3 regions of the Thalassobaculum sp. OXR-137 genome follow, and region 1 is predicted to be linked to each of the others. Evidence: riboswitches for the same ligand, from Rfam matches in the RefSeq annotation. Region 1 holds a riboswitch; each other region holds the start of a gene.

Region 1 (10,381 bases):
ATTGTCGTCGCCCGGATCGGCGACGGCGCTTCCTGTCGAAAGGACCGTCGTCAGGGCCGCGCCCGCGACGAGCAGAGCGGCGACATACCTTGTGACGCGGGGGGCGGTCATTGACAGCCGCTCCCGAACGCGCGGGCGGTGCTCGAGCTCGCCTGGGTTCCCGCATTCGCGTGGCACCGCTCCTTCAGCGCGGCGGCGTCCGAGGTGACGACGTCGGCCGGGTTGATCCAGACCTTCTTGCCGTCGATCACCGCGTCGTACATGCCCATCTCGTTGAGCTGCGCGTCGAGCGGAAGCCGCTGCTGAGCGGCGGCGGCCGACAGCCGGTTCAGCTCGGCCATGGTCTCTGGCTGATACAGCGGCAGATCGTTGCTGAGCAGCTTCTCGATCACGACCTGCTCCGAGGCGGCGGGCAACGGCGCCAGGCCGATGCCGCAGAATCCGGCCAACAGCAGTATCGCCGTTCTTCTGTTCCATGATCCGGTCATGCGCGGGTCCTTCTGGTTGGCCGTGCTCGGGGCAGCAGTCACGGACGGGGGCGCTGGGGTTGCGGAGGCGGAAAGCTGAGCGACCGCATCAGGGTCTGCAGGCGGTCCTCCAGGTAGCCGAAGTACTCGGAGCTGTGGACGGACGAGATGGCGAAGACGATGGAGATGATCCCCAGCAGGTTCGCCGGCGCGATGTGGAAGGCGGCGACCTGAACCGTCGTCAGCAGGATGCCGACCATGCTGAGCATCACGAAGGACGAGAGGTCGAACAGGAAGCGGTAGCCGATCGAATGCTCTGGCCCGGGGGCGATCGGCTTCAGCACGGCGGCCCCGAAGGAGACCACCAGGCACAGCACGGTCCAGATCGTCAGCTCGAAGAGGCTTTTCAGGCTGACGCCCAGGACCTTCCTGTCCATCACGTAGTAGTCCTTGCCGAACATCAGCAGGTTTTCGAGCGCGGTGGCGTGGGTGTAGGTAGCGGACAGCGCCTCATGGGTGGGCGGCGCGGTCCACACTGTCGCGCCCTCGATCTCCGGCCCGTAGAACACGATCTTGTCGGTCAGGTATTCCGCCAGCTTGTCGTCGGGAAAGCCGCCCAGCAGATTGTCCAGCAGCAGCGTGGGATATCGCGGACAGCGTTGCAGCGTGTCCTCCGGCTCCAGCGAGACCCAGTTGATCACCTGACCGTGCCAGCTGGTGCCGACCTCCGGATTGCACCTGAACGCCTTCCAGTTGGCCTCGGCCTCCTCGGTTCCCCAAAGCAGCAGCATGGTCTCGGAGTCGAAGCTGAGGGTGACCTTGGTCTCGGAGTCCCGGCCGCGCTCCAGCTCCGATTTGGCGTTGGGGTTGGGCAGCACCACGGTCTCGGACTCAGTGCCGCGCTGCTTGGGATCGAGGAGCCGGCTGCAGGCCAGGCCCCAGGCCTCGTGGCGCTCCGGATCGCGCGGCATGCGCGCGCAATACGCACCGATCAGGGCGTTGGCCGGCGCCTGATGGGTCATCGAGCTTTCGCGCCACAGCCGGTAATCCAGGTAGTCGATCTCGTCCCGGGTCAGCCGCGTGGTCACCGGCGTCACGAGATTGGCGATCTGCGGCAGCATCCCGGAGCGGGATTCCGCCGATGTGACGAAGACCTTGATGTTCTTCCGCTTGTATTCGTTGAGCACCAGGATCAGCGGCACGATGCCCTTGACGTCCTTGTCCTTGGTGAAGAGCAGGTCGACGAAAACCGCTCTGGGCTCGAAGGTCAGGATCTTCTTCAGCACCCGGGCATGGTCGATATAGGGCATCGGCCATTTCGAGTGGGTCTCGACGAAGACATCGTCGATCAGCACCACCGCCATTTCCTGGTTCCACGTCGACGGCAGCTCGGGCCCCATCATGAAGCTGAACAGGTCGAGGGTCTTTTTCTCGGTGTATTGCAGGAAGCCGAAAGGATCGATGCTCTGGAGCGTGAGGCCCAGCAGCAGCATGGTCAGGAACCGGGCAAAATACCGCCGACGCCGGTCCGCCGGCCGGGGCGGGCTCTGCGGTGACGCGCGCGCTATCTCAGTCGTGTCCGTGTTCATGTCGCGGTCCCCCAACCCAGCCGCTTCCATCAACGCATGGACGCTGCTCCCGACAAGACAACGTTAAAAAAGAGAATTACTGGAATCAAGTGCACGTATTGTGGGATTTGACACGGGCCGGGGCAGGGCTCATGGTCGCGGGGTGATGCTGGGGTGCCTCCCGACGGGGGCTGAGATCAAACCCATCGAACCTGAACCGGGTCGCGCCGGCGGAGGGAGTCGTCACGGCGCTTGTCGATTGCCCTCCTTCGAGAACGCCGAACGCTCGGTCCCTCCCCCGGAAAGCCGTCCCGAGGAGTGAGACGCCATGCCTTTGCCTTTTGCCCGTTCCCTCGCGAGTCTCGGTGCCGCCGCCGCGATCCTGGCCGGTGCCGCGCAGACCGCCCGGGCCGACGATCCGCTTGCGGTTTCCGTGCTGGTGCCGATCACCGGCTTTCTGGCGCTGGAGGGCACCGCTCAGCGCAACGGTGCCGTCCTGGCCCTGGACAATCCGCCGGACGGGGTCGCCGTCGCCTATGACGTGGCCGACACCGCCACCTCGCCGGAAGTCGCCGTCACCGCCCTGCGCCGGGCGCTGGACCGGCAGAATCCGGTCGCCATCGCCGCGCCGATCTTTGGCACCCAGATGCTCGCCATGGCGCCGATCGCCGACCGGGCCGACGTGCCGCTGATCACCGTGTCCGGCACCGCCAAGCTGACCGAACTCGGCTACGACGTGGTGTTCCGCTTCTTCCCGACCGACGCGGTGGTGAAGGTTGCCCAGGCCCGCTATGCGGTCGAGGAGCTCGGCATGGAGAAGCCGGCGATCCTGTACCAGACCACCGCCTACGGCCAGAGCGGCCATGCCGAGCTGGTCCGCGTCCTGGCGGAACTCGGCGTCGAGCCGGTGCTGGAGGAAGCCGTCGATCCGGGCGTGAAGGACTTCGTGCCCGCCCTGGAGCGGGTGGCGGCGGCCGGGGCGGACGGTATCCTGCTGCAGCTCCACTCAGGCCCCACCGCGCTCGCCGTGCGCCAGGCCCATGAGCGCGGCTTCGCCGGCAAGATCGTCGCGGGCTCGGCCCTGCACCAGCCGACCACCGCCGCCCTGGTCGAGCCCGCCGCCCTGGCCGGCGTCTGCGCCGAAAGCGCGTCCTCGCCGATCTCCGAAAGCACGCCGGAGATCGCCGCCTTCGCCAAGGCCTACCGCGCCCGCTTTCAGGCCGAGCCCGACGCCTTCGCGCTGGCGCAGTATGACGGCATGAACATGGTGCTGGCGGCGCTCGCCGACGGGGCGCGCACCGCCTCCCAGGTCAGGGACTGGCTCGCCGGGCACCGCTACCAAGGGCTCGCCATGGAGTATGTCTCCGACGGCACCGGCAACATGGCCCATGACGCCATCATCCTGTGCTACGACGGGCAGACGCGGGTGCCGTCGGTGAAGAAGCGCTACGACAACGTCGACGGTATCCGCTGACCCGGTTCTCGCTGATATAATGCGGGCATGGTGGAAACGGCTCTCCAATTGCTTGCGACGGCGCTCGCGCTCGGCTCGGCTTACGCGCTGACAGCATTAGGTTTTGTGCTGATCATCAATGCCGTGGGTGCGGTTAATTTCGCCCATGGCGACCTGGTGATGGCCGGCGGATTCGCGGCAGTCGCGCTGGCGAGTCTCCTGCCGGACGGCCTGCCGGTTCCGGGGCTGATCCTGTTGCCGGCGGTCCTGGCCGCGATGGCGGCCGGCGGCGTGCTGCTGGCGGCGGTCGCCTACGTGCCCTTGCGCCGGGCGCCGCCGGTCTCGGTGTTCATCTCGACCATCGCCGTGGGCCTGATCCTGCAGCACGCGATCGCGCTGGGTGCCGGGCCGCAGCCCCGTGTCGGTCCTCCGCTGGTGGGGGGCGGCATGGTCGAACTGCTGGGCGCGGCGCTGTCCTACCAGCAGCTCGCGACCATCGCCGTGGCGGGCGTGCTCTGCGCGGCGGTCCACATTCTGCTGCACCGGACCCGGTTCGGCCGGCGGCTGCGGGCGGCGGCGCAGGATCCGGAAATGGCCAGGGCCTGCGGCATCGACCTGCGGATCACAATCGGCGCCACCTTCGCTCTGGCCGGGGCGCTGGCCGGCGGCGCGGGGTTGCTGCTGTCCAACCAGTATTTCGTGACGCCGACCGACGGCGCGGGTTTCATGCTGAAGGCGTATATCGCCGTGGTGGTCGGCGGCTGGGGCCGGATCTGGGGAGCGGCACTCGCCGCGCTGCTGATCGCCGTGTTCGAGGTGATGGTCGCCGCCGCGGTCTCCTATCTGGTGGCCGAAGCGATGCTTTATCTCGGGGTGCTGGTCCTGCTCATGCTGCGTCCCCAGGGTCTCTTCGGCGAGGCCGAGGGGCGCCGGGCATGAACGGTCCGCAGTGAGGGTGGAGTGAACAGACGCAGCCTTGTCTACGCCGTGCTGCTGCTGGCGGCGGGCGGTGCCCTGATCGGCGCCGGGGACGATTACGCCCTGCGGATCGCCACCCTGGCCGGAACCTACGCCATCGCCGCGATCGGCTTCCAGCTCGTCTTCGGACGGCTCGGGCTGCTGGCGCTGAGCCAGGGCGCGCTGTTCGCCGTCGGCGCCTATGCCCTGGCGCTGGCGACCGTGAGCTGGGGCTGGCCGCCGCTGGCCGGGCTCGGCCTGTCGATCGTGGTGCCGGCTCTGGCCGGCGCGCTGGTCGCGATCCCCATCGCCCGGCTAGAGTCCCATTACGTGGCGCTGGCCACCCTCGGTCTGGCCCAGCTCGTCCTGCTCGCCGTGACCAATCTGGAGGTCACCGGCGGGGCGAACGGGATGTATGGCATCCCGCCGCTGACGGTGCTCGGCCTCGACCTCGGCGGCGGCTGGCGCCTGCTCGCGGTGGTCTGGGGCGGCGTGGCGCTGGCGCTCGGAATCTTCTGGTGGGTGACCGCATCCGGGAGGGCCGCGCGGCTAGCGACCCTGCGCGATGCGCCGCTGACCGCAATCGCCCTGGGCCTCGACCCGGTCGGCGCCCGGCTGCTGGTCTTCGCCGTCGCCGGCGCGCTGGCCGGGTTCGCCGGCGGGTTCCAGGCTCTCGGCCTCGGCGTCGTCTCTCCCGCCGTCGCCCGGTTCGACGTCATGGTCACCCTGCTGGCGATCGCCGTGGTCGGCGGCCGGGGCAGTGCGTGGGGCGCGGTCGTCGGCTCGGTCCTGCTGGTGCCGCTGCCGGAGGTGTTCCGCGGGCTGGAGCAGGCCTATCTGCTGGCCTATGGCGTCGTGCTGCTGGCCGCGGTGATCCTGCTGCCGCGCGGGATCGATGGGCTGCTGGCAAAGGTCCTGCCCGACCTGCCCGGACCGGTGCCGCAGCCGCTGCGGGCCAAGGGCCGCAAGATCTCGGTGCTGCGCGCCGAGAAGCTGACCAAGCGGTTCGGCGGGGTTCAGGCGCTGGACGGGGCCGGATTCGACGCCCGCGCCGGCGAGGTGACCGGCATCATCGGCGCCAACGGATCCGGCAAGACCACCCTGCTCAACATCGTCACCGGGCTGGAGAGCGCCGATGGCGGGATCGTCCGGCTGGATGCCATCCCGCTGCTGGCCCAGCCGCCCCGCGCCCGCGCCGCCCTGGGCCTCGCCCGGGGCTTCCAGCATCCGGAGATCCCCGACGGGGTCGACGTGCTGGCGGCGGTCTCCGCCGCCGCTCCGGCCGCCGCCGGCATGGCCGCGCTGGAGCGGGTCGGACTGGCGCACAAGGCGCGCGCCGCCACAGCGTCCCTGGGTCCGGCCGACCGGCGGCGCCTGGACATCGCCCGGGCGCTGGCCACGGGCCCCACCGTCCTGCTGCTGGACGAACCGGCCTCGGGGCTGAGCGCGTCGGAGCGGGCCGACCTCGCCCGGCTGCTGCGCGATCTCGCGGGGGACGGGATGGCGGTGGTGGTGGTCGAGCACGGCATGGACTTCCTGCTGCCGATCGCCGACCGGCTGGTCTGCCTGGATGCGGGCCGGGTGCTGGCCGCCGGATTGACCGATGCCGTGCGCGCCGATCCGGCCGTGGTCGCCGCGTACCTCGGGGAAGAGGCCGCCTGATGACCCAGCGCCTGGAACTGGACGGGCTGACGGTGACCCATGCCGAGGGCGTGGCGGTCGATCAGGCCAGCTTCTCCTGCGGGGCCGGCGAGGTGGTCGCGGTCATGGGGGCGAACGGCGCGGGCAAGTCGAGCCTGATCCGCGCCGTGGCCGGCGCCGACCCGGTGACCGCCGGCGCGATCAGGGTCGACGGCAGGGACGTCACCCACCTGCGGCTGGAACAGCGGGTGCGCGCCGGCATCGGCTGGTGCCCGGAAGGGCGGCGGCTGTTCCCCGGTCTGACCGTGGCCGAGACCCTGGACGTCGCCGCGGTCGGTCCGGCGGCGGCGCGCGCAAAGGCGTTCGACCGGGTCTGCGCCCTGTTCCCTGTTCTGGCGGAGCGCCGGGACGCCCTGGCCTGGACCCTGTCCGGGGGGCAGCAGCAGATGCTCGCCATCGCCCGCGCCGTGATCGCCGAGCCGACGGTCATCCTGCTGGACGAGCCGTCCATCGGCCTGGCGCCGGTGGTGCTGGACGACGTCTTCGCCGCCATCCGCGGCCTCGCCGAGTCGGGGGTGGCGGTCGTGCTGGCGGAGCAGGCCGTACCCCGGGCGCTGGCGGTCGCCGACCGGGCCATCGTGCTGCGCCGGGGCGTGGTGGTGCTGGATGTGCCGGCCGAGCGCATCGACGCGGGCGTGGTCGCATCCGCCATGCTGGACGCTGGTTCGGAGCGCGCGTAAGAGAAGGTCTCCCCATCCCTGCAGGAGATCCTTCATGACCGGCACCCTTTCGCCTGACTGGCGTCGTACACCCGCGCAGACCGCCGCCGACATCCTGCTGGAGATCCAGGCGATCCATATCCGCCCGGAGGAGCCGTTCACCTTCACCTCCGGCCGCCTGTCGCCGGTCTATGTGGACTGCCGCAAGATCATCTCCTTCCCGCGCGCCCGGCGCCGGCTGATGGAGATGGGCGTGGAGCAGCTCACCGCGCTCGCCGGGGCCGAGGCCTTCGACATGGTGGCCGGCGGCGAGACCGCGGGCATTCCCTTCGCCGCCTGGATGGCCGACTCGCTCGACCTGCCGATGCTCTATGTGCGCAAGAAGCCCAAGGGCTTCGGCCGCAACGCCCGGATCGAGGGCGAGGTGCGCGACGGCGCCCGGGTCCTGCTGGTGGAGGATCTGGCGACCGACGGCGGCAGCAAGATCTCCTTCATCGACGCGATCCGCGAGGCGGGGATGCAGGTCGCTCACTGTTTTGTGGTCTTCCATTACGGCGTGTTTCCGCAGAGTGTGACCACTCTCAAGGAGAAGGGCGTGGACCTGCACGGCCTGTGCACCTGGTGGGACGTGCTGTCGGTCGCCGAGCGGCACGGCTACTCCGCCGAGCAGCTTGCCGAGGTCCGGGCGTTTCTCGCCAATCCGGAAGAATGGGACGCGCGCCACCGCACCGTGACGGCGTAAGCGCGCTGCGAAGAGGGAGAAGGGAATGCTGAAGATCCTGGGTCGGGCGAATTCGGCCAACGTCCAGAAGGTTCTGTGGGTCTGCGAGGAACTGGGCGTTCCCTTCGAGCGCGAGGATTACGGCGGCCCGTTCGGCAAGACCAAGGAGAAGGCCTATACCGAACTGAACCCGAACAGCGTGGTGCCGACGATCATCGACGGCGATTTCGTGCTGTGGGAGTCGAACGCCTGCACCCGCTATCTCGCCGCCAAGCACGGCAAGGGCACCCTCTGCCCGACGGACCCGCAGGACTACGCGGATGCGGACCGCTGGATGGACTGGCAGCAGACCACGGTGCTGCCGTTCATGACGCCGATCTTCTGGGGCCTGGTGCGCACCGCCGAGGCCGACCGCGACATGGCGGCGATCGGCGCCGCCATCGAGAAGGGCAACTCGGTCTACGCCATTCTCGACAGGCGGCTGGAGGGCCGGAAGTTCATCATGGGCGACAACCTGACCATGGCCGACATCCCGGTGGCCATCCAGGCCTACCGCTTCGTCACCCTGGTCAAGGACCGGCCGTCCACGCCGAACCTGGACGCCTGGATGCAGAACTGCCGGGCGACCAAGGGCTTCAAGAAATGGATCGACCTGCCGCTCACCTGAGCGGGGTCTTCCACCTCACCCAAAATCGTCGTCCCGGACTTGATCCGGGACCAAGCCGCTGACCCGTCCGCTGCTTGGTCCTGAAACAGGTTCAGGACGACGGCAGGTGTGGTTAGACCACACCATTCGTCGCCTTCCACGCCGCGATGAACGCCTCGCGTTCCTGCGGATCGTAGATGCCGCTGCGGTCGGCGCGGGTCGGCAGGGTCGCCATGTACGGCCGCCGCTCCGCCCAGAACAGATCGAAGATCCGGCGCAGCTCGGCCACGGGATCCGGGTGCTCGTCGACCCGCAGGTCGACCGCCGCATGCACCTCGGCGCCGCGCACGAGGAGCGCCGCGGACTGCCGGCCCCGCTTGTCGCCGCCGGCCGCCTGACCCGCCTCCAGCGCGCCCAGCAGCCGGTCGGCGAAGGAGCGCTCCTCGCCCTCGCTCCAGGCGGTCACCGTCGCGTCCAGCACCTGCGGCCCGGCCAGCATGTTGCCGGCGATCGAGACCGCCTCGCCCGTCCAATGGCCGCACCAGTCGATGCAGCTCTCCCCGGTATGGGCGAAGGGCCGGCCGGCCGCATCGACCCCGTGGATCTGCCGCCACATGTGCCCGTCATCGCCGGCCAAGGCGTGCTCGATCGCCGTCTGCCCGCCGGTCCCGTTCGCCAGCGCCTCCAGCAGCCGCTCGCCGGCGACCGGGCTGGTGTAGGACTGGGAGGACAGGGCCCCCGCCCCGTCGCGGAACATCGGGCAGAGCGCGCCGACGGCGATCACCCTGGAAGAGATGGCGATGCCGATCTGTCCGCTGGACGGATCGCGGGCAACGATGGACCAGGTCATGGGGCGGCTCCTTGGCGGATGGCTGGGGGATCGGCGGGTGGATCAGCCGTGCGCTGCGACGATGCGGCGGATCACCTCCACCGGCAAGTCGCGACCGCTGGCCTCGGCATTCTCGTGCAGGTGCCGCAGGTCGGCGGTGGCGAAGGCGGCGCTGTGCACGTCGGGATGGGACAGCACGAAGCCGAGGCAGGCCTGGGCCGCCGTCCAGCCGGGCACCGCGGTGAGGAACCGGCAGCGCTGCGCCCGGCCGACATGGTGGCTCGCCACCAGCCGGTCGGCCAGCCGCCGCCTGGCCTGCCACCAGGTGCGCGGCAGCGACCAGTCGGCGTCCAGCGGGGCGAAGCTCAGGCGGGCCAGGGTTCCGGTGGCGATCACCCCGAGCCCGTCGCGGGCGGCATGCTCGATCGCCGTCTCGCTGTCCTGATCGGCCGGGCTGTAGCTCGGCATGATCACGTCGATCAGTCCCGTTCCCCGGGCGGCGGCGCGGCCGGCGGCGATCTGCTGCGGCGTGCCGGCGATGCCGATCAGGTCGGCCGCCCCTTCGCCCTTGAGCGCCGCCAGGGTGTCGAGCAGGTCGTCGCTCAGATACGCCATCTCCGGCCGGTCGAGACAGACCAGCGGCAGCCGGTCGAGACCCAGGCGGTCCAGGCTCTCCGCCACCTGCTGTTCCACCGTATCGGGAGAGAAGTCGCGGGCGACATGGCTGCGGCCGAGCCGGACGGTGCCGACGCAGGTGGAGATCAGCAGGCCGTCGCGTTCCGGCCCCAGGGTGCGCAGGGCCTTGCCCAGCCGCTCCTGGGCCCGCGCGGCGGCATAGGCCGGGCCGGTATGGAAGCCGGTGATGCCGAGCTTCACCGCCTGCCGGATCAGGGCGACGGCCGAGGCCTCGTCCATCCAGCGCCCCGACCAGGGCTCGGCGCAGGACAGGCTGAGCTCGGACACGGTCCATCCGGTACGGCCGAGCCGGCGGGGGGCGACGGGCATGGGGACGGATATCCGGTCGGGGCGGTCAGGCGCTGGCGCGGCGCGACTCCTGGCCCTGGACGGTGAAGAACGACGCCGATTTCGGCTGCTTCGGCAGTTCGACCTCGATCGGGATCATCCGGGCCACCGGGCTCTCCTGGCCGCGCACGATCTTGCCCTCGTTCGGGTTGGCCATCGGGTTGCGGGCGATCGGTACCGCGTCGGCGGCGGTGTAGACGCAGATATACAGGCCGCGCGGCCGCTGGGAGGCGTTGGCGGCCGAACCGTGGGCGAGGCGGGTGTGCATCAGGCAGACCGCGCCCGCCGGGCCGGTCACCGCAACCTGCTTCGCCTTCATCTCCGCCTCGGCCTCCGGGCGCATCTTGCCGACGAAGA
Region 2 (10,381 bases), 1.5 Mb from region 1:
GGCCGACTGCGCCCGCCATGTCCTGCAATTCGCAGTCGCCATTGGCCGAGCAGGTCAGACAGTCCAGCGGGTGGTCGGAGATGTAGAGCTCCATCACCCCCTTGCGGATCTTCGCCAGGCGGTCGTTCTGGGTGGTGACGACCATGCCGGCGCGCACCGGCGTGGTGCAGGAGGCGGGAGTGCCCTTAACCCCTTCCACTTCCACAAGGCACATGCGGCAGGAGCCCCAGGGGGCCAGGCTGTCGGTGGCGCAGAGCTTCGGGATCGGCCGGTCGATCTGCGTGGCGGCGCGCATGATCGACGTGCCCTCGGGCACGGTGACCTCGACCCCGTCGATCGTCAGGGTGACCGGAGCGCCTTGCTTGGCGGGCGTGCCGAAATCGGTCTCTTTGAGAAGGGCCATCCGTTCTCTCCTATTCGGCCGCCATCAGGGGCGTGGTGTTGAAGTCTTCGGGGAACAGACGCATGGCAGACAGCACCGGCATGGGCGTCAGACCGCCCATGGCGCAGAGCGAGCCGTCGCGCATGGTCTCACAGAGATCCGCCACCAGCTCGAGATTGGCGTCCACATTCTCACCGCGCTGGATCTTCTCCACCGTCTCCTTGCCGCGCACCGCACCGATCCGGCAGGGGGTGCACTTGCCGCAGCTCTCGATCTCGCAGAACTCGAAGGCGAAGCGGGCCATCGCCGCCATGTCGACGCTGTCGTCGAACACCACGATGCCGCCATGGCCGAGCATCGCGTCGTTACCGGCGAAATTCTCGTAGTCGGTCTCCAGGTCGAGCATCGCCGCGTCGACATAGGCGCCGAGCGGGCCGCCGACCTGGGCCGCGCGGAACGGCCGGCCCGACGCCGTACCGCCGCCGAACTCCTCGATGAGCTGGCGCAGGGTGACGCCGAAGGCCTTCTCCACCAGACCGCCATGCCTGATGTTGCCGGCGAGCTGGAACGGCTTGGTCCCGCGCGAGCGGCCCATGCCGAAGCCTTTGTAGTAGTCCGCGCCCTTGGCCAGGATCACCGGCACGGTGGCGAGCGTCAGCACGTTGTTGACGACGGTCGGCTTGCCGAACAGGCCGTGGATGGCCGGGATCGGCGGCTTGGCCCGCACGGTGCCGCGCTTGCCCTCCAGGCTCTCCAGCATCGACGACTCTTCGCCGCAGATATAGGCGCCGGCCCCACGGCGGACATGCAGACGGAAGGTCTTGCCGCTGCCGCCGATATCGGCACCCAGCCAGCCGGCCTGCTCCATCAGCTCGGCGGCAGCACGCATGGTCGCGATGGCGTCGGGATATTCGGAGCGGATGTAGATGTAGCCGTCCTCCGCCCCCACCGCGAGGCCGGCGATCGCCATGCCTTCGATCAAGGTGAAGGGGTCGCCCTCCATGATCATGCGGTCGGCGAAGGTACCGCTGTCGCCCTCGTCGGCGTTGCAGCAGATGTATTTCTGGCCCGTCGGCTGGTCGTGGACCGTCTTCCACTTGATGCCGGCGGGGAAGCCCGCACCGCCGCGGCCGCGCAGGCCGGACTCGGCGATGGCGGCGCAGATCGCCGCACCGTCCATCTCCAGCGCCGCCTTCAGCCCGTCGAGCCCGCCCCAGGCGCTGAGCGAGGCGAGATCCAGCGGGTCGATCACGCCCACGCGGGCGAAAGTCAGACGCTCCTGATGCTTCAGGAAGGGAATCTCCTCGGTGAGGCCGAGCGCCAGGGCGTGGTGGCCGTCTCCGGCGAGCAGGCCGGCGTCGAACAGAGACGGCACGTCCTCGGCGGCCACCGGCCCGTAGGCGACGCGGCCGGCGGCGGTCTCGACCTCGACCAGCGGCTCCAGCCAGAACATGCCGCGCGAGCCGTTGCGCACGATCTTGACGTCGGCACCGCGGGCGGCGGCCTCGTCGGCGATGGCCTGTGCGACGGCATCAGCCCCGACGGAGCGCGCGGCGGAATCCCGGGGGACGTAGAGGACGGCGGTCATGAGCGGGCCTCCCGCACGGCGGTATCGAGGCGGGCGGCATCGGCGCGACCGACCAGCCGACCGTTGACCATGGCGGCGGGGGCGAGCGCGCAATTGCCCAGGCAATAGACCGGCTCGATGGTCACCCCGTCCTCCGAGGTGCCGCCGAGTTTGATCCCGCGGGCCGCACAGACCGTCTCGATCAGCGCCAGGGCGCCCATGGACTGGCAGGCCTCGGCCCGGCACAGCTTGACGACGACGGGACCGGCCGGCGCGCGGCGGTAGTCGTGGTAGAAGCTGACGACGCCGTGGACCTCGGCGCGGGACAGGTTGAGGGCGCTGGCGATGGCCGGCAGGGTCGCCTCGGGCACGAAGCCGGTCTCCTCCTGCAGATCGTGCAGGATCTCCAGCAGGGCGGCGGGGTCGTTGCCATGGCGCGCGCAGATCGCGGTCGCCTCGGCAACCGCTCCCGCCGGCGGCGGTGCGTTTTCAGCCTCGATCATCCGTGCCTGTCTCCCATTCACCAGCACTGTCGACCGACACGGCGCAGTGTTCCGGGCACGATGGGCTCAGCCGCAAGTTGCGGTCAAATCGGACGATTCAATGCGGTGATAGACGCGCTCTATGGTGCAGCGCGGGAGAAAATCGCGGTCGGAGCATCCACTAGGTCCCGGCCCGCCCCCGGATCAAGCCCGGGATCGTCCGGGATGACGACACTATTTATTTCCCGTCACCGTCATCCCGGCGAACTCCGGACTCGATCCGGAGACCGGCCGGGACCCGGCCCATGGCCGAGCGCCCCCTACTCCGCGCTCAGATACCCCTGCTCGATCTTCGCTTCCTGGTCTTCGAAGATCGCCATCGCCGTGGTCATCCGCCGGAAGCCGTATTTCCGGTACAGCGGCTCCTTGCCCGGCACGGCGTAGAGCAGAATCTTGCGGTGATCGCGCACCCGCTCCAGCAGCCGGCGGATCACCGTGCCGCCCAATCCCTGCCCCTGCATGTCCGGATGCACGACGATATCCGCCAGATAGGCGCAGTCCGCCCCGTCCGACAGCGCCCGCCCGGCAGCGACCAGCCGGCCGTCCTCGCGGGCGAACTCGCGATGCAGGCTGTTGGTGAACACCGTGCGCAGGAACTCCGGCGTCTTGTCGCCCAGCGGGGCCGCGCGGACCAGATCCGCCAACTCCTGCCAGTCCACATCCTCTACCGACTGGCTCCACTCGATCGCCATCGCCTGCCTCCCGATATCGCACAGCATCCGTGCATACCGCGAAGACACCGAGCCGCCGGAGGCCCAAGCGGGCGGGATCGCATCGGGCCAAGGATCAGACCGCCTCGATCCTTGCCTCGGCGTCGAGCCGGTCCGGGGTCATGGCATGGAGCGCATCCATCAGAGCGGGGCCGAAACTGCCCGGCCCCTCGGCCCGCTCGGCCGCGATCTCACCGGCGCGGCCGAAACAGGCATGGGCGGCAACCGTCGCCGCCAACGGATCCTGGCCGACCAGGAACGCACCGACCACGCCGGTCAGCGCACAGCCCATGGCCGTCACCCGGCCCATCAGCGCATGACCGCCCTCGATCCGCAGGGCGCGCTCGCCGTCGGTGACGAAATCGACCGCGCCGCTGACCGCGACCACGCCGCCGGTGCGCTGGGCCAGATGCCGGGCGGCGTTCTCGGCGGCAGAGACCGGATCGCCCGCGTCCACCCCCTTGCCGCTGGCGACGGCCCCGCTCAGCGCCAGGATCTCCGAGGCATTGCCGCGCAGCACCGTCGGGTTGAGCGCCAGCAGTCGGGCGGCCAGCCGGTTGCGGAAGCCGGTCGCCCCCACCGCCACCGGGTCGAGCACCCAAGGCTTGCCCGCTGCCGACGCGGCCTGGGCGGCGGCGACCATGGATGATTCCCAGCCGGCATCGGCGGTGCCGATATTCACCGTTAGCGCGCCGGCGATCCCGGCGAACTCGCCCGCCTCCTCCAATGCATGCACCATGGCAGGCGACGCGCCGACCGCGAGCTGGGCATTGGCGACCACGTTCATCGCGACGAAATTGGTGATGTTCTGCACCAGCGGGGCGGTGTCCCGCAGGGATTTCAGGTGGGTTCCGGGCTTGATCATGAGTGCCTTTCCGCCGGGCGGGACAGCGGTCCGCCGGAGTTGGGCGGCTCCGCAACTTCCTCCGCCGGCATGATCCGGTTCAGGTTCGAAGGGTGCTTCTCAGCCCGCAGATGCGGACGCCCCCGTGCGTCTTCTGAACGTGGTCCCGACCCCGGCGGTGCGCAAGACGGTCGTTTGGATGATCGTTCCTGCCGCGCAGGCTATCGGCTCGACCCGAAGACCATAGCGCCGATGAAGCGATCGACGGTGTGGCCGTCATCCGCCAGCGGCAGGACCAGGGTTTCGTAGGACTTGTGCTCCTTATCGAGCCAGTCGACGACGCCCCAAACACGCACCGGCTGCCGTGTGTCGCGGACCTCGCGGTAGAGTTCGAGTCCGGCCTGTCCGAACACCTCGCCGACATGGCGGCCGGTGTTGTCGCGGCCAACCTGCTCGGTGATCTCGGTCCCGATCAAGGTGTAGCGGAAATCGTCGATATCGGGGTCGGCCTGGACGACGAACAGCCAGCCCAGGGCGTCGCGCATGTCCAGCGGGTCGAAGTCGCGGCGCGCCGGCAGCGCGTCCTCGCGACATTTCGCGCGCCAGGTTCGCAGCAGCCCCTGCAGCATCGGGCTGACGAGAGCGACCGTCCAATCCCACCGACCCGGCTTCGGCCCGTCGGCCGAGCCCGAACCGTCGGAGATGTTACGCGGCAGGGGACGCACATAGGTGACAACCATCGTTATCCCTTTCTGGGATAGGGGTTTTTCAACCCGGAGCAGTCCCGCTATACGCCATGTCGGACAGCGAAACAACCGGCCCCGGCGCCGTCGCTGCGCGCTCGCCCCGACCGGGATTCGTCGCCGAACTCTTCCGGCAAATCGCCGGCTAGGGCGCCACGAGGTCCGGATAGCCCTTGGCCGCTTCCAGCAGCATCTCCACCAGCGGCGACATCGGCTCGCGGTCCAGGGCGACCACGCCGATCATGTGTTCCACCACCGGATCGACCAGCGGGATCGCCCGCAGGCCCGCGCCCTCCCCAACCACCCGGGTCAGCGCCTCGGGCAGCACGCTGACCAGCCCGGCCGTCTGCACATAGGCGCAGAGATTGATCACCGAATTGCTCTCGATCTCCGGATGCGGATGGCAGCCCGCCTTGGCGAAGGCGCGGTCGATGATGCGCCGGTTCTGCATGTCGGGGGTCAACGCGCAGATCGCATGCTCGGCCGCCTCGCCCCAGGCCACGCTGTCGCGGCCGGCGAGCGGATGGTCCTGGCGCACCACCAGCCGGTAACGCTCGCGATAGAGCGGCTGGGAGGAGGAAATGTCGATCGGCTCGCTGTCGAGATAGGTGATGCCGGCATCGATGGAGAATTCCGCCAGATGCCGTTCGATATCCTTGGAGGATTGCGAGCGGATGCTGAAGGTCAGCTTCGGAAAGCGCCGGCGCAGCAGTTCGGTCAGCGGCGGCACGGCGGCGAGTGCCGACGGGATGACGCCGAGCACCATCCGCCCCTCCGGCGCGCCGGACAGGGCGGAGAGGTCGTCGCGGAGGTTGTCGCAGTCTTCGAGGATGCGCTGCGCCCATTTCAGGATGTGCTGGCCCTCGTTGGTCAGGCCGATATAGCGCTGGCCGCGCAGGACGATCGGCACGCCGAGCTCGTGCTCGAGCTGGCGGATGCGGCCGGACAGGGTGGGCTGGGTGATCCCGCAGGCCTCGGCGGCGCGGGTGAAATGCTGCTCGCGGGCGAGCGCGACGAGGTACTGGAGCTGTCTGATATCCATGGACGCGACGCTCCGGCACGACGTGAAAGGGCCGCACACCGAGGGGACACTCCCGGTGCACGGCCCTAAAGGTGCCGGTAACTTACGCGTCGCGCAACGGCACCGCCACGTAGCGCTGCTGACCGTCGCGGCGGACCAGCAGGAGCACGGACTTCTTGTGCCCGGACTTCGCCGCGTCGATCGCGGCCCGGGCTTCCTTCGCATTGGCGACCTGGGACTGGCCGACCGCGGCGATCACATCGCCCGGCCGCAGCTCGTCGGCGCCGTCGGGAGCGACCGACAGGACCACCGCTCCGTCTTCCTCGTCACCCAGGGTGACGCCGAGCGGCGCAACCTCCAGGCCGTTGGTGCTGGGAGCAGCGGTGGCCGCTTCCGCCATCTGCTCGTCCTTCGGATAGGTGCCGACCTGTATGTCCAGGTCGCGGCCGGAGCCGTCGCGCCAGACGGTCAGGTTGGCCCGTTCGCCCGGATCGGTGTCGGCCACCGCACGGGTCAGGTCGCGGACCTCGCCGATCTTGGCATCGCCGAAGCGCAGGATGACGTCGCCCGCCTTCAGCCCCGCCTGACCGGCCGGACCGCTGGGATCGACATCGGCAACCAGCGCCCCGTCATGGGACGACAGGCCGAGGCTGTCCGCGATCTCCGGCGTCACCGGCTGGATCCGAACCCCGATGAAGCCGCGCTCCACGGTGCCCTTCTCCAGGATCTCGGCGACGATGGCCCGGGTCTGATTGGCCGGGACCGAGAAGCCGAGGCCGATATTGCCGCCGTTCGGCGAGAAGATCGCGGTGTTCATGCCGACGACCTGGCCATCGGTGTTGAACAGCGGGCCGCCCGAATTGCCGCGGTTGATGGCGGCGTCGACCTGGATGAAGTCGTCATACGGGCCGGCATTGATATCGCGGCCGCGGGCCGAGACGATACCGGAGGTCACCGTGCCGCCCAGGCCGAACGGGTTGCCGATGGCGACGACCCAGTCGCCGACCTCGAGCCCGTCGCTGTCGCCCCACGGGACCGTCGGCAGCGGCGTCTTGCTGGAGACCTTGAGCACGGCGACGTCGGTTTTCGGGTCGCGGCCGACCAGGGTGGCGTCGAGCTCGGTGCCGTCGTCCAGCACCACCTTGATCTCCTCGGCGCCGTCGACGACGTGGTTATTGGTCACGACGGTACCGCCGGCATCCACGATGAAGCCGGAGCCGATACCGCGGGCCTCACGCGGCTGTTGCTGCTGGCCCATCGGCGGCTGGCCGCCGAAGAACTTGTCGAAGAAATCGTGCAGCGGGTGTCCCGGCGGCAGTTCGGGGATCTGCTGGCCGCCGACCTCCGGGGCACCGCTGGACGTCTTGGTCAGAACGGTCACCACAGCCGGCTTGGCCTTCTTCACCAGCTCCGAGAAGGAGCCCGGAAGTTCGCCATGGGCATATGCGACGCTCGGCGCGAATATCGGCTGAGCGATCATCGGCGCCGCCACCAGGGCGGTCGCCAGAAGCGCCGCGCGGAAGCCGGCGCGCGTTCTCGAACGGGTCATCTGAATTGCCCTCCATCGATTTGTTGAGCGCGGGCGACGTCGGGCCGTCTCGTCAACGTCGCCTTCGCCGTCGATGGCACAAGTAGGCGCCGATCTGTTCAGGACGCGGACCGAGATAAGGCAATTTAGCGGCAGATGTGGCGGCGAGGTGTCAGCGTCGTCGGCCTACGACCGCTCCGGAGCCCGTCGCCTAGCGATTGAGAGACCGGGTCAGACGGCCTGCGAGAAATGCTCCGCCACCCCGAGGAGCCGGGTTGCCGGGCCGCCGCGGTCCAGCGCCATGGGCATGACGATCGTCTCGTACCAATGGCGCGATCCGGTCTTCGTCAGGTAGGCGATGCGCTGCACCGCCGGCTCCGCGGCGGCACTGGCAAGCTGGTACAGGCGGATCAGCGTGCCCTGGCTGCCCTGCCCAGCGATCTCGGAGAGGAGACGACCGGTATTGTCGGACTCGGTATGGAAGACGACGTCGGTTCCGACCAAGCGGTACTGAAAGTCGGCGACCTCCGCATGGGCGTCCGACCACAGGACGTCGACCAGATAGACATAGGGCAGGATGTCCGACAGCGCTTCCGCCTTGAGGCCGCCGGCCAGCGGCAATCCCTCGTCGCAGCGTGCCGCCTTCCAGGCTGCATAGCCGCGGGCCACGATGGGCGAGACCAGAACCGGATCGCCGACGACGAGATGTCCGGTGTCCTCGACGACGGACTGGGTCGAGGAATGCCGCCGCAGGGTCGAATGGAGAGGGCCAACAGCCATGTGGTTTCTCTCTCAATGGAGACGGTGGAGGCCCGCCTGTATCGAATGTCCCGCTTCAAGTTAGAGATAAATGGTTAGCAAATTACTTACATCGGCCAGTGGACGATGATCCCGGTACCGGGCATTCGGCGGCCCTTTACTCGGGAAAGGCTTGTGAATACCGGGAAGATCACCGCCGGACATTGAGAAATCGGCGGGCCAGACACCGGATGGTGACGGGACGGGCACCTGGGCTAGGCTGGCGCGAACCCCGTGCCGCCAACGGCATGGCAATCGACACATTGAGGGAGCCTCGCATGGATTTGGATCTTACCGGCAAGACCGCGCTGGTCACGGGCTCGACCCGCGGCATCGGGCTGGCTACCGCAAAGGGGCTGGCCTCCATGGGCGCCGAGGTCGTCGTCAACGGCCGCAGCGAGACGTCGGTCGCGGAAGCGGTGGAAGCGGTGCTGGCGGCGGCTCCGTCGGCCGTCGTCCATGGCCAGATTGCCGATCTCGGCACCGCGGAAGGCTGCGCCGCGTTGATCGGAGCAGTGCCCAGCGTCGACATCCTGGTGAACAACATGGGGATCTACGGCCCGAAGCCGTTCTTCGAGATCGAGGATGCGGACTGGCAGGAGATGTTCGACGTCAACGTGATGAGCGGCGTTCGCCTGACCCGGCACTACCTGAAGGACATGCTGGACACCAAGGACTGGGGCCGGGTGGTCTTCGTCTCCAGCGAGTCCGGGATCTACATTCCGAAGGAGATGGTGCACTACGGCATGTCGAAGAGCGCGCAACTGGTGATCGCCCGCGGCGCGTCGGAAGCGACCAAGGGGACCAACGTCACCGTCAACTCTGTGCTGCCGGGTCCGACCTGGGTGGAGGCCCAGCACGAGCGGCTGACCGCCCGCGCCAAGGCCCAGGGCACCACGCTGGAGGCGCTGACTTCGACCATGTTCACCGAACGGCGTCCGGCGTCGCTGATCCAGCGCTACGCCACGCCGGAAGAGGTGGCGAACATGATCTGCTATGTCTGTTCCAAGGCGTCCAGCGCCACCAACGGCGCCGCCCTGCGGGTCGAAGGCGGGATCGTCACCAACCCGTTCTGAGGGCGGCCGGCCGTCAGAGTTCTGCGATCAGAGTTCGACGGTCAGAGCTCGGCGGCCGGAATCCGGACGACCGCCGCCGGCATGGCCGGCTGGGTATCGGTGTTCGAGGAGAGCCTGTCGCGGCGCAGGTCGTACAGGCTCACTCCCAGCACGGAGTCGATCTCTCCGGTGCGTCCCGTCATCGGCAGCACCAGCCGCTCGACCCGGTGGACGAAATGCGGATCCGGCAGGTCCTCGGTGGTACTGTAGAGAATGGCCGGTGTGCTTCTTGCGTCGTCCCAGCGCCGGGCCAGGGTCTGGCGATGCGATGCGCCGACGATCTCGGTCAGGGTCCGGCCCTTGATCGAACTGCCCCAGACCGTGTTGACCTCCTCGCCGGCGAGATCGCAGACATAGTCGTCGCGCTCCGGGGCGAGGCGGTAGATCCAAACATATTCCAGCATTGCGGCGATCGTCAGCGGATCGAAGGCGCTGCGTTGGGCGACCGCCTGGCCGTGGCGGGCCGCGCGCCACCCGTCGAGCAGATCCAGGATGCGCGGATCGGCGCCGGCAAGCCGGGGGTGCGGGCGGGGCGGGTCTGCGCTCACGCCGGGACCTCGGCAACCGGTGCCGCGAGGAGTTGATTCGAAGAGGTCGTCCGGAAGATCATCGCATCCAGGCCCGCGGACCGAACCGCGGCAAAGGAGGAAACGGCATGCTGACCGACGCCGAGATCGCCCAATACCACGACAAAGGTTACGTGTTCCCTAACTATCGGCTGCCGCAGGAGACGCTGCAGGCGATCCGGGATGACCATGACCGCCTGCTGTCGCGCCATCCGGAGTTTCGCGACAACTGCCCGGATCTGCTGACCTTCGACAGCGGCTTCCTGAACTATGCGCGCGATCCGGCGATCCTCGACATGGTCGCCCAGCTCATCGGCCCCGACATCGCCCTGTGGAACATGAGCTTCTTCGCCAAACCGGCCCTGAACGGCAAACGGACCCCCTGGCACCAGGACGGGGCCTACTGGCCGATCCGGCCGCTGGCCACCTGTACCGTCTGGATCGCCGTGGACGACGCCACGCCGGAGAACGGCTGCATGCGCTTCATCCCCGGCTCCCACAAGTCGAAGGATCTGGCGAAACACGACCTGAAGAAGGACCCCTCGGCCACCCTCAGCCAGGAACT
Region 3 (10,381 bases), 2.0 Mb from region 1:
CCGCGACCCGGGTGCCCCGTAATGTCGCGCCGGGTTCGCCTCGACTTTCCTCAGAACAATCCCCGGACTTGTTCCGGGGTGATCCGTGGGATCACGCGCGGGCGGCGGAGATCATCCTCCCGCACCGTCCGACCGCACGGGATCGCCCCGGCACAAGTCCGGGGAGTGAGTGAAGAGGGGGAGGGAAGAAAAGAAAATGGCCGCCGGGTCTCCCTCGGCGGCCATCGTCGCAAGCGGGCAGGGAAGCGCTCAGTAGACCACGACGCTGCGGATCGACTTGCCCTCGTGCATGAGGTGGAAGCCCTCGTTGATCTCTTCCAGCGGCATGGTGTGGGTGATCAGGTCGTCGATGTTGATCTTCCCGTCCATGTACCAGTCGACGATCTTCGGCACGTCGGTGCGGCCGCGCGCGCCGCCGAAGGCCGTGCCGCGCCAGGACCGGCCGGTGACGAGCTGGAACGGGCGGGTGGAGATCTCCTGGCCCGCGCCGGCGACGCCGATGATGATGCTCTCGCCCCAGCCCTTATGGGCGCATTCCAGGGCCTGGCGCATGGTCGTGGTGTTGCCGATGCACTCGAAGGAGTAGTCGGCCCCGCCGCCGGTCAGTTCCACCAGGTGACCGACGATGTCGCCGTCGATCTCCTTGGGATTGACGAAATGGGTCATGCCGAACTGCTCGCCCAGCGCCTTGCGGGCCGGGTTCAGGTCGACGCCCACGATCATGTTGGCGCCGACCATCTTGGCGCCCTGGATCACGTTCAGGCCGATGCCGCCCAGGCCGAAGACGACCACGTTTGAACCGGGTTCGACCTTGGCGGTGTTCACCACCGCGCCGATGCCCGTGGTCACGCCGCAGCCGATGTAGCAGATCTTGTCGAACGGCGCGTCCTGGCGGACCTTGGCCAGCGCGATCTCCGGCAGGACCGTGTGGTTGGCGAAGGTCGAGCAGCCCATGTAGTGGAACAGCGGCTTGCCATCGAGCGAGAAGCGCGAGGTGCCGTCCGGCATCAGTCCCTGGCCCTGGGTGGTGCGGATCTTCTGGCAGAGGTTGGTCTTCGGATTCAGGCAGTACTCGCACTCCCGGCATTCCGGGGTGTAGAGCGGAATCACGTGGTCGCCCTTCTTCAGGGTTTTCACGCCGGGGCCGACATCGACGACGACGCCGGCACCCTCATGGCCGAGGATCGAGGGGAAGATGCCTTCCGGGTCGCCGCCCGACAGGGTGAAGGCGTCGGTGTGGCAGATGCCGGTGGCCTTGACCTCGACCAGGACCTCGCCCTCCTTTGGGCCTTCCAGATCGACGTCGCAGATCTCCAGCGGCTTGCCGGCGGCGAATGCGACGGCGGCACGTGTCTTCATGGTTTCCCCCTCGGGCTCGGCGGCAGTGGGACCGGGTCTTGCCGCCCGGTCCTTCGTCGGACGGATCAGGCGTTGGCCAAGACGACCAGCATGATCGCGGCGGCGGCCAGGGCCACCCAGGCCAGGCCGGCGGCCCAGTGCAGGCCTTCATAGACGTTCTCGGCGGGGATCCCGAGGCGCTTCATCTCGTCGCTGTTCGGATTGGTGCTGGCAGCGGCCACGGCATGGTCCTCCTTCTTGGCAGGGGCAGGCGTCACAGGGGTAGATTGAACGGGTGCGGGCGCAGCAGCGGCAGGCGCCGGAGCAGCCGGTGCCGTCTGGGCGCCGGCCGGTTTGGCATCGGCGGGCGGCGTCTCGGCCGCTTGCGTCGGGGCGGCGCCGCCGGACGGCGCGCGGTTTGACGCGATCTCCTTGAACTTCTCGAAGAAGTCGTTGGCGTATTTCTTGGCGGTCGAATCGATCAGTCGGCTGCCGATCGCCGCGAGCTTGCCGCCGACATTGGCGTTGACCTCGTAGGTCAGAATGGTGGCGGGCTCGCCGTTCTCGGTCGTCTCTTCCAGGTGGACCTTGGCACCGCCCTTGGCGAAGCCGGCGGCACCGCCCTTGCCTTCGCCGACAATAGTGTAGCTCTCCGGCGGATTGAGGTCCTGCAGTTCGACGGCGCCGGCGAATTTCGCCTTCACCGGGCCGACCTTGGCCGAGACCTTGGCGGTGAAGCCATGATCGCCGGTGCGCTCGATTTCCTCGCAACCCGGGATGCATTCCTTCAGCACGTCCGGGTCGTTCAGCGCCTCCCAAACCGTCTGGCGAGGGGCGGGAATGGTCTGTGTACCGGTCATGTCCATCGGGACGATCTCCTGGATCCGCGGGCTGTCGTCACAGTCATCTCTTACAGGGCATCTATCATGTTTGCGCGCGGCTTGTCACCGACCCGCCGGTACGTAACGTCGCACGGCAGCGGGGGTTTCAGGGGGGCTGACGTTGGGGCATACTCGCGCGCCTTTAAGGGCCGGAACCGAAGACCGGCGACGTATCGGTCGTGCAGACGCCGTGGGAGGATGGAGAGGGATGCCTAAGACGAAGATGGGCTGGGACGGGGCGCGCCGCCTGATGAGTTGGCTGCTGACGGCGACGGTTCTGACGGCGCTTACCGCCGGATCGGCCTGGGCCGCAGCCGAGGGGGCGCCGCATCTCGATGGCGCGCAGATGAACCTGCTCTGGGTGATCCCATTCGCAGGCATCCTGCTGTCCATCGCCATTTTCCCGCTGGTCGCCGGCGAGTTCTGGCACCATCACTTCGGCAAGATCTCGGCCTTCTGGGCGCTTGCCTTCATGGTTCCCTTCGCCCTGATCTTCGGATTCGACCTGGCGCTTTACGAAGTGCTGCATGTCGGGCTGCTGGAATACATCCCCTTCATCATCCTGCTGCTGTCGCTCTTCACCGTGGCCGGCGGTGTGCGGGTGACCGGCACCCTGCGCGGCACGCCGGAGATGAACACCGGCATCCTGCTTCTGGGCACGGTCATCGCGAGCTGGATGGGCACCACCGGTGCCGCCATGCTGCTGATCCGCCCGATCCTGAATGCGAACGAGGACCGCAAGCATAAGGTCCATGTGGTCGTCTTCTTCATCTTCCTGGTGGCGAATATCGGCGGATCGCTGACGCCGCTCGGCGACCCGCCGCTGTTCCTGGGCTTCCTCAAGGGCGTGTCGTTCTTCTGGCCGACAACCCACATGCTGGCCCCGATGGCGATGGTGTCGGCGGTCCTTCTGGTGGTGTTCTACGGTCTCGACCGCTTCTTCTGGGCAAAGGAGAGCGAAGAGGTTCGGGCCGTCCCGGCCACCGCCGGCGAAAAGATCGGCCTGGAGGGCAAGTTCAACATCCTGCTGCTCGGCGGCGTGGTCGGCGCGGTGCTTCTGTCCGGTGTGTGGAAGCCCGGCATCAGCATCGACGTCTATCACGTGCAGTGGGAGATCCAGAACATCGTGCGCGACCTGCTGCTGCTGGCCATCGCGTTCATCTCGTGGAAGGTGACCAGCCTGGAAAGCCGGCTGGCCAACGGCTTCACCTGGTTCCCGATCCTGGAGGTCGCCAAGCTTTTTGCCGGCATCTTCCTGACCATCATCCCGGCGATCGCCATCCTGAAGGCCGGGACAGACGGTTCCCTGCGCGACGTGGTGTCGGCGGTCTCCAACGAGACAGGCGAGCCTGTGAACCTGGCCTATTTCTGGCTGACCGGCATTCTCTCGTCGTTCCTGGATAACGCACCGACGTATCTCGTGTTTTTCAACACTGCCGGCGGCGATGCCCAGCACCTGATGGGGCCCCTGGCGAACACCCTGCTGGCGATTTCGGCCGGTGCCGTGTTCATGGGCGCCAATACCTATATCGGCAACGCGCCGAACTTCATGGTCAAGGCGATCGCCGAGGAGCGCGGCATTCCGATGCCCAGTTTCTTCGGCTACATGCTGTGGTCGGGCCTGATCCTGGTGCCGCTCTTCGTGGTCGTCGGGTTCGTGTTCTTCGCCTGATCGATCCCTCGGCGCGGATATGAAAAAGGCCGGGCGCCCCGACGGGTGCCCGGCCTTCTCTTTTAGCGCCCTGAAGCTTTCGCCCGTAGGCGTTGGAGTCAGGCAGTCAGCGCAGTGACCTCGCCCTCGCGGATCACCGCCGGGTCGTAGGCCTTGCGGGCAAAGACCTCGCGCACCATCGGCTCGAAATGCTCCAGCGGCGGGGTCGGATAGGCCGGGTCGAACGACGCCTGGTCCCAGCGCTCGCAGAACTCGGCGCATTGCTGGAAGCAGGGATGGTCGCGGAACTTCTCGCGCGCATCTCGGTCCCAGCCGTAGTGATGGGCATAGTACAGCATCTGGAAGATGCCGTGGTGCTCCACCACCCAGCTCACGTCCCAGCGCACGAAGGGCCGGATCACCTCCGCGGCCATGCGGTCGTGGTTCTGCGGCGCGAGCCCGTCGCCGATGTCGTGGAGCAGGGCGCCGACGATCCAGTCGATATCGGCGCCGTCCGCCTCGGCCCGGGCGGCCGACTGCAGCCCATGGTCAAGCCGGGTGATCTTGTAGCCCTCCAGGGTCTGCTCTCCCTGGCGGCGCAGTTCGCCGAGGACCCGGTCGGCCGTGCCGGCCTGATAGGCATGCTCGTGCTCGGCCAGGAGCAGATAGTCCTCCCGCGTGCCGTCCTTCATCTGGGTGAAGGAGACGGTTTCCGCGCTGCTGCCGTCCATGGGCATCCTCCTCGGTTGGGTCGAGGCGCACCCCGACCTGAAAGGTCAGTGAGACATCAGCACCGGCCGGTCGAGATGGTGCAGGACATATTCCGACACTCCGCCCATCAGCAGCTCGCGCCAGCGCGACCGGCTGTAGGCGCCCATCACCAGAAGGTCGCAGTCATAGGCCGCCGCGCGGGCCAGGAGCTGCTCGCCGATATTTCCTTCGTCGTGAATGTCGGTGTGCACCGTGGCGCTGACGCCGTGCATGGAGAGGTAGCGGCCGATGCCGACGCCCTTCAGCGACTTTGCCTCTTCCTCCTCGGTGAAGACATGGACGTCATCGGCCTCGAGCAGGAACGGCATGGCCTCGCGGACGGCGCGGATCGCCTCGCGGCAGTTCCTCCAGGCGACGGCGACACGGCTGCCGACCCGGCGGCCGGGAGACCAGAAATCCTCCTCATGCGGCAGCACCAGCGTGCCGCAGCCCGCCTCCAGTGCGATCTCCTCGGGGTGATGCAGCGCGATGCTGCTGGTCACGCCCTTCGGCGGCGCTTGGGACACGATCACCAGGTCGCTCAGATGGGCGTATTCGGCCAGCTTCTCGACGTGATCGCCCTCGGTCTGGTGATAGGCGTGGCTCACATCGACCTGGGCAAAGCGCTCGTCCAGTTCCTTGCGGATGGCTTCGGCCTTCTTCTTGGCGATATCGCGCTGCTCGGCCAGGAACACGTTGGAGGCGGCCCTGCCGGCGGCTCCGGCGGGCATGGTCGCCGGCGCGGTGTTGTACAGCACGTCCAGATGCCCGGAGAACCGGGTGGTCAGTTGAATGGCGAGTTCCAGGCGATCCCTGTGCCTGTCGTCGTTCGCCATGTGACAGAGGATCGATTTGATCGCCATCGGGCCGTCTCCGGTGCGGTTTCTTATGGTTCAGTTTGGGCCGAAACCCTAACGGCCGCGCCGATGGGAGGCAATGCGGCGCGGTGCGCGTCGGGGCGAATTCTCGGGGCGATTGTCACCCTGACACCGTGTTCCCGCAAAGCCCTTTGCAAAAATAGGTATGGAACACTGACCTAAATAAGGTCAGTAATACTGACATAACAATTTTATGTCCCAACGGAGGATCGTTATGGCAGGTATGTACTGGTACGACGGTCAATGGCGCAACGAACAGCCGCTGGTGTCCGGCCCGCTCGATCTGGCGTTCTGGTCGGGCAACACGGTTTTCGACGGCGCCCGGGCGATCGGCGGCTGCGCGCCGGATCTGGACCGGCACTGCGCCCGCCTGATCCGCTCGGCCGCGGCCATCGGCATGGCCTGTCCGCTGTCCGCGGAAGAGGTGCACCGGCTCTGCATTGAGGGGCTGGAGATGCTGCCGGCCGACAAGGACTACTACCTGCGGCCGATGGTGTTCTGCAGCGGCGGCTCGATCCTGCCGGAAACCGGCGACATCCGCTTCACCCTGGCGATCTTCGAGGCACCGATGCCCGGCGAGAACGCGGGCAAGGCGACGATGACCTCGATCCGCCGCCCAGCACCGGACCAGGCCCCGACCGACGCCAAGGCAGGCGCCCTCTATCCGAACTCCCAGCGCGCCCGGCGCGAGGCGATGGCCAAGGGCTTCACCCTCGGGGTGGTCTGCGACCATGAGGGCAACGTGGCCGAGTTCAGCCACGCCAACCTGTGGTTCGCCAAGGACGGCGTGGCGATCACGCCGAAACCGAACGGCACCTTCCTGGACGGCATCACCAAGAACCGGGTGATCGCGCTGCTGACCGAGGCCGGCATCCCGGTCGAGCAGCGGAGCGTGACCCCGGCCGATCTCGACATGGCGGACGAGATCTTCACCACCGGCAACATGGGCAAGGTGCAGGCCGTGACCGGCTGGGAGGCGCGGGAGCTTCAGCCGGGGCCGATCTTCCGCACCGCCCGGGAGCTCTACGCGGCCCATATCGAGGCGAGCCGCGTGCCGAGCGCCGGCAGCGCCTACCGCAGGGCGGTGGCGTAGCTTTCCACCGGCGGGTTGTTTTCGATCAGCCCCGCCGCCTTCATGAAGGCCGCGAACCGTTCGTAGCGGCCGACATCCAGGGCGGCGGGCCGCAGGGCGAAGCGGGGCAGGGTGTCCCGCCACGCCCGCTTGTTCAGCTCGTCGTCCAGGTCCGGGTTCAGCGCGATGAACTTCGCCCACGAATCGTCCGGGTGGTTGATCAGGTATTGGGTCCCGGCCTCGACCGCGTTGAGGAACCGCTTCAGGCGGGGATCGCCGATCAAGTCCTTGTTGGTGAGGTAGATCAGCTCGTCATAGGGCGGCACGCCGTGCTCCTCCACAAAGAAGGCGCGGCCCGGCTTGCCGACGATGTCCATCTGGTTGAGCTCGAAGTTCCGGTAGGCGCCGATCACCGCGTCCACCTGGCCGGAGATGAGCGCGGGCGAGAGCGAGAAGTTCACGTTCACCAGCTCGTAGTCGTCCTTGCCGAGCCCGGCTTGCTTCAGGATCGCGCCCAGCACCGCGTGCTCGAAGCCGCCCACGGAGAAGCCGATCTTGCGGCCTTTCAGGTCGGCGATCTCCTTGATCGGACCGTCCTCCAGCACGACCAGCGTGTTCAGCGGGGTGGCGACCAGGGTGCCGAACCGCATCAGCGGCAGGCCGACATCGGCCTGGATGTGAAGCTGGGGCTGGTAGGAGATCGCGACCTCCGCCTTGCCGGCGGCGACCAGCTTCGGCGGGTCGTTCGGGTCGGCCGGGGCGATCATCTCCACCTCCAGGCCCTCGGCCTCATAGGCGCCGATGGCCTGGGCGACGAAGAGCGGCGCGTGGTCCGGGTTCACGAACCAGTCGAGCAGGACGGTCAGCTTGTCGGCCGCCTGCGCCGGCGTGGCCAGCGACAGGGCGACAAGGGTGGCGAGCAGAAGGCGCATGCGTTTCTCTCCGATTGGCGTTCTTGATCAGGACTCGGCTTCGCCGGGCTGCCAGGCCACGGCTCGGCGCAGAAGGAAGTCGACGGCGGCGTAGAGCGCCACCGCCATGAGGGCGAGGGTGAGGAGGGCCGCGAACATCAGGTCGATCTGCAGCCGCGCGTTGGCGTGCAGCATCAGGTAGCCGAGTCCGGCCGAGGACCCGACCCACTCGCCGACGACCGCGCCGATGGGAGCGACGGCGGTGGCCACTCTGAGACCGGAAGCGAAGGCGGGCAGGGCGGCCGGCAGACGGACCCGGCGGAACAGCCGCGTGCCGGTGCAGCCCAGCGACCGGGCGGCCTCCAGCCAGAGCGGATCGACCCGGCGCAGCCCGTCATACAGGGCCGATGTCACGGGAAAGAAGATGATCAGGGCCGCCATGGCGACCTTGCTGGCCATGCCATAGCCGAGCCAGAGCACCAGGATCGGGGCCAGGGCGAAAACCGGGATCGCCTGGCTGATCACCAGGATCGGCAGCAGCCAGGGCCGCAGGCGGCGCCATTCGGACAGCATCACCGCCGTCGCCAGCCCGACCAGCACGCCGATCATCAGACCCAGCACGATCTCCAGCATGGTGATGCCGGCGTGGTGGAGGATAGTGTTGACGCGCTTGACCCAGGTGACCGCGACCTCGGCGGGGCCGGGCAGGATGAAGGCGGGCACGCCGCTCAGCCAGACGAGCAGCTGCCAGGCCGCGACCAGACCGGCGGCGATGGCGAGCGGCCGCAACCGTTTCACGAGAGGACTGTCGGACGAATAGGCGGGTGCGCTCGCGCGCATGCAAGCCTCCTTGCTCCCTACGCCGGTACAAACCGGATCAGGTTCCTGGGGTCGTCCGGAGATCGGACCTCTCAGCCGCTGGATGCGGCTCCCCCGAAGTGGCGAGCCGGAGAATGGACCGACGGGACGGCCTTGGCAATCCGTGATCTGGCCGATCGGACGCTCGGCACTTGGCAAGCGCCTGTCGGCGTTCCAGATTTCGACCCATGGACATGGCCAGCCCCGCAGAGCTAAACCCGATCGTCGATCCCTCGGTCACCGCCCGGCGCGACCCGCGCTGGACGGCCGGTGTGCTGAAGCCGGCGCCGGGGGCGTTCCCGCGCCGACCGATCCTGATCGGCAACGAGATCTACCGCCATTCGGTCTATGGCCGACGCCATCCGCTGTCGATCCAGCGGGTCACGCCGGTGATCGACCTGGCCCGGGCGCTGGGCTGGCTGGGCGAGGCCCAGTATCTCGACTGCCTGCAGGCGGGACCGGAGCAGCTCACCCGCTTCCACGAGCCCGACTACATCGCCGCCGTCGCCGAGGCCGAGCGCACCCGCCACGTGCCGGAAGAGATCCGCGACCGCTACAATATCGGCCGTAACGGCAACCCGGTCTTCGCCGAGATCTTTCGCCGCCCCGCCACCTCCTCGGGGGCGTCGATCCTCGCCGGTACCCTCCTGGCCGGTGTGGAGCGCGGGGTGATCCACTCGCTCGCGGGCGGAACCCACCACGGCCGACGGTCGATGGCCTGGGGCTTCTGCTATTTCAACGATCCGGTCCTCGGTATCCTGGCCATGCTCGACCACGGGCTGGAGCGGGTCGCCTATGTGGATCTGGATGCCCATCACGGCGACGGCGTGCAGGACGCCTTTCACCACGACGACCGGGTGCTCACGATCTCCGTCCACGAGGACGGCCGCTGGCCGCGCACCGGTCCGGTCCATGACCGGGCCGGGGGCATGGCCCGCAACCTGCCGGTACCCCAGGGGCTGAACGACAGCGAGCTGGAGGTCTTGGTGGAGGGCGCGGTCGTGCCATTGGTCGAGCGCTTCTTTCCCGATGCGCTGGTGATCCAGACCGGGGCCGACGGCCTGTCCGACGATCCTCAGGCGAAACTGGACCTGTCGAACCGCGCGCTGTGGACGGCGGTGGAGCGGCTGGTTCATTGCGCACCACGGGTGTTGGTGGTGGGGGGAGGGGGCTATAATCCCTGGTCGGTCGCTCGTGCCTGGACCGGCATCTGGGCGACCCTGAACGGGATCGACCCGGACGTACCGACCCAGGGCGCCGCGGAGTCGGTGCTGCGCGGTCTCGAATGGAACCACAGCCGGGGGCGCAATCCGCCGGAGCACTGGTTCACCACGATCGCCGATCCGCCGAACCGCGGCCCCGTCCGCGACGAGATCCACCGTCTGGCCGAGGCCGTGCTGCAGCCATGAGACTTCTAGCGCTGACCGTCTTTCTCCTGCTCGCCCCGGCCGCCGCTTGGGCAGCGGAGCTGGTGCCGCTCACCATCACGACGGAGAAGGGGGCCGCCCATTCGTTCCAAGTCGAGATCGCCCAGACCGCCGACGAACGGGCCCAGGGCCTGATGTACCGCACGGAGCTGGGCGAGGACCGGGGCATGCTGTTCCTGTTCCCCCGGCGTGAGCGCATCGCCATGTGGATGCGCAACACCGAGATCCCGCTCGACATGCTGTTCATTGCCGACGACGGCCGGGTGACCCAGATCCACGAGCGCGCGGTCCCCCATTCCGAGGCGATCATCTCGTCCCGTCGGCGGGTGCGCTACGTGCTGGAACTGCCGGGCGGAACCTCCGAGAGGCTGGGCCTCGCGCCAGGCGCGCTGGTGACGTCGGAGGCGATGCGGTAGCGGGGCAGGGGGCGCGGCGCGGCGCCTGGATGGCGGTTCCGGCACCCTTCGGGACGACGCCAACTGTCGAGAAGCAATCCTAAGATGTCATCCCGAACTTGTTTCGGGACCTCATCGGTCTGGGTTCGTGAAAAGGTCCCGAAACGAGTTCGGGATGACGACGAATGTGATGCTCTCTTGGACCTCGCCCTGAGCAGGA

Evidence for each region. Region 1 has a riboswitch for thiamine pyrophosphate ahead of T8K17_RS01620 (ABC transporter substrate-binding protein). Riboswitches for the same ligand answer to the same signal wherever they lie in the genome.
Region 2: another riboswitch for thiamine pyrophosphate. It lies ahead of thiM (hydroxyethylthiazole kinase); the one in region 1 lies ahead of T8K17_RS01620 (ABC transporter substrate-binding protein).
Region 3: another riboswitch for thiamine pyrophosphate. It lies ahead of T8K17_RS17665 (ABC transporter permease); the one in region 1 lies ahead of T8K17_RS01620 (ABC transporter substrate-binding protein).

Annotation. Positions count from the first base shown of each region.
Region 1 is NZ_CP139715.1:336,109-346,489, reverse strand. Features, by position in the region: gene T8K17_RS01635 (M48 family metalloprotease) at 1-111, opposite strand, end outside; gene T8K17_RS01630 (hypothetical protein) at 108-488, opposite strand; gene T8K17_RS01625 (CHASE2 domain-containing protein) at 527-2,056, opposite strand; TPP riboswitch at 2,196-2,292, shown strand; gene T8K17_RS01620 (ABC transporter substrate-binding protein) at 2,364-3,509, shown strand; gene T8K17_RS01615 (branched-chain amino acid ABC transporter permease) at 3,537-4,427, shown strand; gene T8K17_RS01610 (ABC transporter permease subunit) at 4,449-6,107, shown strand; gene T8K17_RS01605 (ABC transporter ATP-binding protein) at 6,107-6,826, shown strand; gene T8K17_RS01600 (orotate phosphoribosyltransferase) at 6,861-7,547, shown strand; gene T8K17_RS01595 (glutathione S-transferase family protein) at 7,573-8,193, shown strand; gene T8K17_RS01590 (DUF1028 domain-containing protein) at 8,306-9,022, opposite strand; gene T8K17_RS01585 (aldo/keto reductase) at 9,065-10,006, opposite strand; gene T8K17_RS01580 (phytanoyl-CoA dioxygenase family protein) at 10,032-10,381, opposite strand, start outside.
Region 2 is NZ_CP139715.1:4,340,474-4,350,854, forward strand. Features, by position in the region: gene fdhF (formate dehydrogenase subunit alpha) at 1-403, opposite strand, end outside; gene T8K17_RS20210 (formate dehydrogenase beta subunit) at 414-1,970, opposite strand; gene T8K17_RS20215 (NAD(P)H-dependent oxidoreductase subunit E) at 1,967-2,452, opposite strand; gene T8K17_RS20220 (GNAT family N-acetyltransferase) at 2,752-3,183, opposite strand; gene thiM (hydroxyethylthiazole kinase) at 3,278-4,066, opposite strand; TPP riboswitch at 4,105-4,200, opposite strand; gene T8K17_RS20230 (PAS domain-containing protein) at 4,267-4,785, opposite strand; gene T8K17_RS20235 (LysR family transcriptional regulator) at 4,934-5,830, opposite strand; gene T8K17_RS20240 (Do family serine endopeptidase) at 5,913-7,358, opposite strand; gene T8K17_RS20245 (hypothetical protein) at 7,569-8,117, opposite strand; gene T8K17_RS20250 (SDR family oxidoreductase) at 8,414-9,211, shown strand; gene T8K17_RS20255 (PAS domain-containing protein) at 9,253-9,798, opposite strand; gene T8K17_RS20260 (phytanoyl-CoA dioxygenase family protein) at 9,906-10,381, shown strand, end outside.
Region 3 is NZ_CP139715.1:3,811,209-3,821,589, forward strand. Features, by position in the region: gene T8K17_RS17630 (S-(hydroxymethyl)glutathione dehydrogenase/class III alcohol dehydrogenase) at 250-1,359, opposite strand; gene T8K17_RS17635 (carbon monoxide dehydrogenase subunit G) at 1,425-2,198, opposite strand; gene T8K17_RS17640 (sodium:proton antiporter) at 2,428-3,891, shown strand; gene T8K17_RS17645 (HD domain-containing protein) at 3,990-4,601, opposite strand; gene T8K17_RS17650 (universal stress protein) at 4,647-5,483, opposite strand; gene T8K17_RS17655 (branched-chain amino acid aminotransferase) at 5,713-6,591, shown strand; gene T8K17_RS17660 (ABC transporter substrate-binding protein) at 6,570-7,502, opposite strand; gene T8K17_RS17665 (ABC transporter permease) at 7,530-8,321, opposite strand; TPP riboswitch at 8,318-8,426, opposite strand; gene T8K17_RS17670 (acetoin utilization protein AcuC) at 8,534-9,748, shown strand; gene T8K17_RS17675 (DUF192 domain-containing protein) at 9,745-10,182, shown strand.